One region of the Bacillus sp. m3-13 genome, then DNA from elsewhere that is predicted to be linked to it. Evidence: a T-box and tRNA genes for the amino acid it is inferred to sense, from the RefSeq annotation. Region 1 holds a T-box; the other holds one or more tRNA genes.
The links. A T-box is a leader RNA that pairs with one kind of tRNA and senses whether it is charged. The one in region 1 lies ahead of pheS (phenylalanine--tRNA ligase subunit alpha), so its partner is inferred to be a tRNA-Phe.

Region 1 (3,378 bases):
TGCCCCAACTGTTGCCACAGCCACTTTTTGGCCTTTGTCTACATTTTTAGCTCCGCAGACAATTTGTACAGTTTCCCCTTTTCCAAGGTCCACTTGACATACGTTCAATTTGTCCGCATTTGGATGCTGTTCCTTTTCTAAAACATGGCCGACTACGACACCGTTGATTCCGTCGTTCAGCACTTCCACGCCTTCTACTTCAATACCGCTTCTTGTAATTTTCTCTGCCAAGTCTTCAGCAGAAATATCATCTATATTTACGTAATCTTTTAACCAATTGTAAGATACTAACATGATTTCCCCTCCTCTTAAACTCGATTGAATTGCTTCACAAAACGTTGATCGTTCGTATAGAAATGGCGGATATCGTCAATGCCGTAACGAAGCATCGCAATGCGCTCAGGTCCCATTCCAAAAGCAAATCCTTGATATTTTTTCGGATCATATCCGGACATTTCAAGCACGCGCGGATGAACCATACCCGCACCTAAAATTTCTATCCAACCAGTTCCTTTACACATGCTGCATCCTTTACCTCCACATTTCGCACATGTCACGTCGATTTCAACGGAAGGCTCTGTGAACGGGAAGAAGCTAGGACGAAGACGGATTTCACGGTCTTCACCGAACATCTTTTTCGCAAAAGTTTCAAGCGTTCCTTTAAGGTCACTCATACTGATGTTTTCATCAATAACAAGTCCTTCGATTTGCGTAAACTGATGGGAGTGAGTCGCATCGTCATCATCACGGCGATAAACTTTACCAGGACAGATGATTTTGATAGGTCCCTTTTCTTGATTCGCTTCCATTGTTCTTGCTTGAACAGGAGACGTTTGCGTTCTTAACAGTATCTCATCAGTAATGTAGAAAGAATCTTGCATATCACGAGCCGGGTGATCCTTCGGCAAGTTTAATGCTTCAAAGTTGTAGTAATCCGTTTCCACTTCTGGTCCTTCTGTGATCGTGTAGCCCATTCCTAAGAACAGGTCTTCGATTTCTTCAATGACTTTTGTTAGAGGGTGTGGGTTTCCAGTTGGTGCTGGACGGCCAGGCAACGTTACATCAATTGTTTCAGATGCAAGCTTCTTCGCTACCTCCGCTTTCTCAAGCTCAGCTTGTTTTGCTTCAATTTTCTCCGCAACATTTCCACGGACAACGTTAGCCAGTGCTCCCATTTTCGGGCGTTCCTCTGCAGAAAGCTTACCCATTCCTTTTAAAATTTCTGTGATGGGACCTTTTTTTCCAAGGTAAGCCACACGGACTTCATTTAGTGCCTTTAAGTCTTGCGCTTGTTCTACCTGCTCAATGGCAAGCGTCTCTAATTCCTTCAATCGTTGTTCCACATCTATTCCTCCTTGGTTCATTTTTGAGTGTGCAAATGATTAGGGTGTTAAGATTTCCAGCTGTTGATTGGAGCAATGGGCGAAGACTCCGGAGGGAGGTAGCGGTAGGTTGAGACCCCGCAACGGAGTGAGGAGGCTCAAGCAGCGCCCCTCGGAAAGCGAAGCCCAGTGCGGAAATCAACAGCGGCGTTTAACAGAGCCTATAAAAAAACAAAAAAACTCGCCCCTCAAAAAGGGACGAGATATTCGCGGTACCACCCTAGTTAACAAAGACAAAAATACTCTTTGTTCGCTCTGTTCCAGATAACGGCTATCTAACCGGTCCACCTTTACAGCAACTTCTGTGGGCTGCTGGTCCAAGTGTCACTCAAGAGGTGAAATCTTCACTCATTCTTCCTTTAAGATGCTTTCAGTCTGCGGCACCTTTTCCCTGATAAGGACTGAAACGAGCTACTTGCCTCTCTCATTGCTTTGTTCAGTATGTAACTATTGTTATATTATATTGAAAACACGTGCTGGATGCAACTCTATCCGCGTAAATAATACATTAAAATTCCCGCTGCAACCCCCACATTCAAGGACTCGCTCTGACCATGAATCGGGATGTACAAGTTCTGATCTGTCATCTCTAAATGTTCCTGAGCCATGCCTTTCCCTTCATTGCCAAGAATAAGCGCGAAGGTATTGGATGATTGGACTTCTTGAAATGGTACACCGTTTTGCAAAGAGGTTCCGTAAACAGGTGTTTGTAGTTCCTTACACTGCTTGATATAGGTTTTAAGATCGCCTCTCGCTATCGGCAGGTGAAATATCGATCCTTGTGTGGAACGGATTACTTTAGAGCTGTAAAGATCTGCGCATCCTTCTCCTAAAATAACCATGTCCATCCCAGCAGCGTCCGCTGTTCTTATCATGGTGCCCACATTTCCCGGATCTTGAACATTATCTAGTAAAAGAATTTTTTGGTTAGGCTGTAATGTAAGGTCGTGTTGCACTGGAATGCGACAAATTGCTGCGACTCCTTGAGGCGTTTCCGTTTCACTGATTTCTTTTAAGACATTCGGAACAGCGTAAATAAGTTCCACATGGTTGAGATCCCATTCGCTCGGTATGGAACGATCTTCAGAAATAATGATTTCTTCCACAAGGTTGTCCACTTTCAAAGCCTCTTCCACCAAGTGGAAGCCTTCAATAATAAATGTTCCGGACTGTTCACGTTCTTTCTTTTTCTGGAGTTTTTTCCACTGTTTCACTTTATTGTTCTTGATGGATTCTATATGTTTCAATGCTTGTTTCTCCTTTTCCGCTACTCAATACTGTTATTATACGCATATTGCACACATAATTAAACCATCTGTTGGACATGCTATGTGTTGATACTATTTTTCCTACGAGGTGATAAGGATGAATTTAAATTTACGTCATGCGATCCGTCAGAATGTGGAAGGAAATTCTCAAGACCAGCTTAGAGAGACAATCTTAGATGCCATCAATAAAGGCGAAGAAAAAATGCTTCCAGGTTTAGGCGTGTTGTTTGAAGTAATTTGGGAGAATTCTTCTGAGCAGGACAAAGCTGAAATGCTCTCAACTTTAGAGGATGGATTGAAATAGTATTGGATGAGGCAGCTCCTTTTTGAGGGGCTGTTTTTTATTTGAGTTTATAGGTTCTCCTATACCTTGAGCCGCAGTGTGTTAGTCCTAGAGAGTAGATAATTTTTGAAGTGGTTGAATTCGTTGTTAACCCTAGAAATTCTTTTAACTCTTGATGGGTGATGTTTGGACCGAATAGAAGTAGATAATCCTCTAAAGTTGCTTTATGGGCTTCTTTATATTTTGTATTACATCCATTACAAAACCATGAACCATTCTGCCTAGTCATTGGAATATTCGAACAACCTGGGCATTGAACTCCTTTTATTATTTCATCTGGGCTTATATCATACCGTTCAAGGATGTTAACATCTTCCTCGCAATGCTGCTTTAATAATTTCCGCGAAATCTTTAGTAATTCTTTTTCAGTAAATATGGACGAGTT
Region 2 (3,378 bases), 240 kb from region 1:
AGGCATCGCACTTTGACTGCGACATGCGTTGGTTCGAATCCAGCTAGCCCAGCCAACTTTATAAAATGTATGCGGGTGTGGCGGAATTGGCAGACGCGCTAGACTTAGGATCTAGTGTCTTTGACGTGGGGGTTCGAGTCCCTTCACCCGCACCATACATTTATACTAGCCATTCATTTTCGCGGTCGTGGCGGAATGGCAGACGCGCTAGGTTGAGGGCCTAGTGGGGGCAACCCCGTGGAAGTTCGACTCTTCTCGGCCGCACCAAAAACACCGAAAAAATAATTTCAAAAAAGTGTTGACACAAAATGCTGGATTTGATATTATAGTTAAGTCGCCTCTGAGAGGGACATCAAATAAACAACTTATATGAAGCGCCCGTAGCTCAATTGGATAGAGCGTTTGACTACGGATCAAAAGGTTAGGGGTTCGAGTCCTCTCGGGCGCGCCATTATCGGGGAGTAGCTCAGCTTGGTAGAGCACTTGGTTTGGGACCAAGGGGTCGCAGGTTCAAATCCTGTCTTCCCGACCATTAAATCCCTTAGAATTTGGGGCCTTAGCTCAGCTGGGAGAGCGCCTGCTTTGCACGCAGGAGGTCAGCGGTTCGATCCCGCTAGGCTCCACTTTAATACTTTTTATGAAATACTTATCTTTTTGGCGGTGTAGCGACGAGCATTACTACATGAATTTGCTCCAAGTTGTCCCGACGGATTTACACCCTGAATTTGCTTGCAGAGGAAGGGACACAGACCAGTAACATTGGTGCCAGTAAATCTAATGAAATACTTTATCTTTTTGGCGGTGTAGCTCAGCTGGCTAGAGCGTACGGTTCATACCCGTGAGGTCGGGGGTTCGATCCCCTCCGCCGCTACCAAAAAGGACCCTTTAGCTCAGCTGGTTAGAGCAGACGGCTCATAACCGTCCGGTCGTAGGTTCGAGTCCTACAAGGTCCACCAGTTCTTTCTATACGCGGAGGAATACCCAAGTCCGGCTGAAGGGATCGGTCTTGAAAACCGACAGGGGTGTCAAAGCCCGCGGGGGTTCGAATCCCCTCTTCCTCCGCCATAATATTTTAGATGATATGGTGAGTATAGAGAAGTAATATTGTTATCGCGGGGTGGAGCAGTCCGGTAGCTCGGTCGGGCTCATAACCCGAAGGTCGCAGGTTCAAATCCTGTCCCCCGCAACCAAATGGTCCCGTGGTGTAGCGGTTAACATGCCTGCCTGTCACGCAGGAGATCGCCGGTTCGATCCCCGGTCGGGACCGCCATTTTTTATCTTAATAGTTTGGCTTTGTATTAAGGTTTACACTATTAATTATATTACGGCTCGGTAGCTCAGTTGGTAGAGCAATGGACTGAAAATCCATGTGTCGGCGGTTCGATTCCGTCCCGAGCCACTTTGATTTTAAATGCCGGTGTAGCTCAGTTGGTAGAGCAACTGACTTGTAATCAGTAGGTCGTGGGTTCGACTCCTATCGCCGGCACCATCTTTTACTAAGTAAATATTATTATGGCGGTTGTGGCGAAGTGGTTAACGCACCTGATTGTGGTTCAGGCATTCGTGGGTTCGATTCCCATCAGTCGCCCTTTTTAGCGGGTGTAGTTTAATGGTAAAACCTCAGCCTTCCAAGCTGATGTCGTGGGTTCGATTCCCATCACCCGCTCCATTTTTGTGGGCCTATAGCTCAGCTGGTTAGAGCGCACGCCTGATAAGCGTGAGGTCGGTGGTTCGAGTCCACTTAGGCCCACCATTTTTTATATACACCGTTTTGTTTTATTCCACCATAGCTCAGCGGTAGAGCATTCGGCTGTTAACCGAAGGGTCGTAGGTTCGAATCCTACTGGTGGAGCCATTCTGGGGAAGTACTCAAGTGGCTGAAGAGGCGCCCCTGCTAAGGGTGTAGGTCGTGTAAGCGGCGCGAGGGTTCAAATCCCTCCTTCTCCGCCAGAATATCTGGCCCGTTGGTCAAGCGGTTAAGACACCGCCCTTTCACGGCGGTAACACGGGTTCGAATCCCGTACGGGTCATCAAAAGTTGTGGTATTTTATAAATACTATGGCTTTTTTTATTTGTCCAAATTCTCCTCGTAAGTACTTCAAAACTTCTCTCCAAATAATGAAATTTGTTTGCATTTTATTTTAAAAATAGGAAATTCCTAACTCATACAATACCCTTCTGCGAAACAAACAAAACCTCATTTTGAAAAGTAAAATTATTATTTCAATATAATCTATCTGTGTAAGCGTGTACATTTATTCTTGTGGGCTATATTAAGCACAAAAACTTTTCGACAAAAACCAACACTTCTCCTCCTAATTTTTAGGCTAAATTTCTTGCATTGTAAACCCTTCCATAAATGCTGATATAACGCAATTTCAAGTAGAGCAACAATGAAAACGGTTTCCTTAAATTGCTTGTTTTTTACATACCAGTCTCTAAAAATAAATATTGTTGATTTATGTCATACGATTTCGACTTGTCGGATAAAGGAGAATATTATAAAAAAGAGAATAGTAGTGTATAACAATATTCTTTTTTATAAGGAATGATGGAAGGGTGAAAAAATTGATTGCTACGAGTGCGACGGATTTTCAGCTGCACCTTTTTCATGAGGGAACATTGAATAAAAGTTATGAGCTTTTTGGCTCACATTTAGTACGTCATCGTAAAAAGGTGGTAGGAACAAGGTTCACTGTATGGGCGCCTAATGCCAAGAAGGTGCGTGTAATGGGCTCTTTCAATGAGTGGAATGGTGAGGTGCATCCACTAGAAAAATTAAATAAAGAAGGTGTTTGGAGTATCCAAATAGATGAAGACCTATTGGGTCATTTATATAAATACGAGATTGTTACACAATCGGGTGAAATACTACATAAAGCGGATCCGTTTGCTTTTCATGCAGAAGTAAGACCTAAAACAGCGTCAATTGTGTATGACCTAGAAAGATTTAAATGGAAAGATCAGAACTGGCGCAGGAAAAAGAAACGAAAACTGGTTTATGAAAAACCGATGTTTATCTATGAGCTGCACCTTGGTTCATGGAAGAAAAAGAATGATGGAGAACTTTACTCCTACACAGAATTAGTTACGGAATTAATTCCTTATATTAAAGAACATGGATTTACACATATAGAATTACTTCCTTTAGTGGAGCATCCATATGACCGCTCATGGGGGTATCAAGGTACGGGGTATTATGCTGCGACAAGCAGATATGGAAATCCTAAAGAGTTAATGGCGTTTATTGATGCATGCCACCAAGAGGACATAGGGGTGATATTAGACTGGGTACCGGGGCATTTCTGTAAAGATGCTCATGGGCTATATATGTTTGATGGGGCACCTGTGTTTGAATATAAAAACTACCATGATCGC

Region 2: it has a tRNA-Phe gene. The T-box ahead of pheS (phenylalanine--tRNA ligase subunit alpha) is inferred to sense a tRNA for this amino acid. The anticodon was not compared.

What each region holds. Positions count from the first base shown of each region.
Region 1 covers NZ_ACPC01000019.1:363,380-366,757, reverse strand. The annotation lists gene pheT (phenylalanine--tRNA ligase subunit beta) at 1-294, opposite strand, end outside; gene pheS (phenylalanine--tRNA ligase subunit alpha) at 309-1,343, opposite strand; T-box leader at 1,574-1,819, opposite strand; gene M313_RS0112405 (TrmH family RNA methyltransferase) at 1,871-2,629, opposite strand; gene sspI (small acid-soluble spore protein SspI) at 2,748-2,954, shown strand; gene M313_RS0112395 (nuclease-related domain-containing protein) at 2,992-3,378, opposite strand, start outside.
Region 2 covers NZ_ACPC01000019.1:124,730-128,107, forward strand. The annotation lists tRNA gene M313_RS0111110 (tRNA-Gln) at 1-55, shown strand, start outside; tRNA gene M313_RS0111115 (tRNA-Leu) at 72-155, shown strand; tRNA gene M313_RS0111120 (tRNA-Leu) at 182-267, shown strand; tRNA gene M313_RS0111125 (tRNA-Arg) at 375-451, shown strand; tRNA gene M313_RS0111130 (tRNA-Pro) at 456-532, shown strand; tRNA gene M313_RS0111135 (tRNA-Ala) at 551-623, shown strand; tRNA gene M313_RS0111140 (tRNA-Met) at 798-874, shown strand; tRNA gene M313_RS0111145 (tRNA-Ile) at 879-956, shown strand; tRNA gene M313_RS0111150 (tRNA-Ser) at 972-1,065, shown strand; tRNA gene M313_RS0111155 (tRNA-Met) at 1,112-1,190, shown strand; tRNA gene M313_RS0111160 (tRNA-Asp) at 1,194-1,270, shown strand; tRNA gene M313_RS0111165 (tRNA-Phe) at 1,327-1,399, shown strand; tRNA gene M313_RS0111170 (tRNA-Thr) at 1,414-1,489, shown strand; tRNA gene M313_RS0111175 (tRNA-His) at 1,516-1,588, shown strand; tRNA gene M313_RS0111180 (tRNA-Gly) at 1,596-1,669, shown strand; tRNA gene M313_RS0111185 (tRNA-Ile) at 1,677-1,753, shown strand; tRNA gene M313_RS0111190 (tRNA-Asn) at 1,781-1,855, shown strand; tRNA gene M313_RS0111195 (tRNA-Ser) at 1,860-1,950, shown strand; tRNA gene M313_RS0111200 (tRNA-Glu) at 1,959-2,030, shown strand; gene glgB (1,4-alpha-glucan branching enzyme) at 2,569-3,378, shown strand, end outside.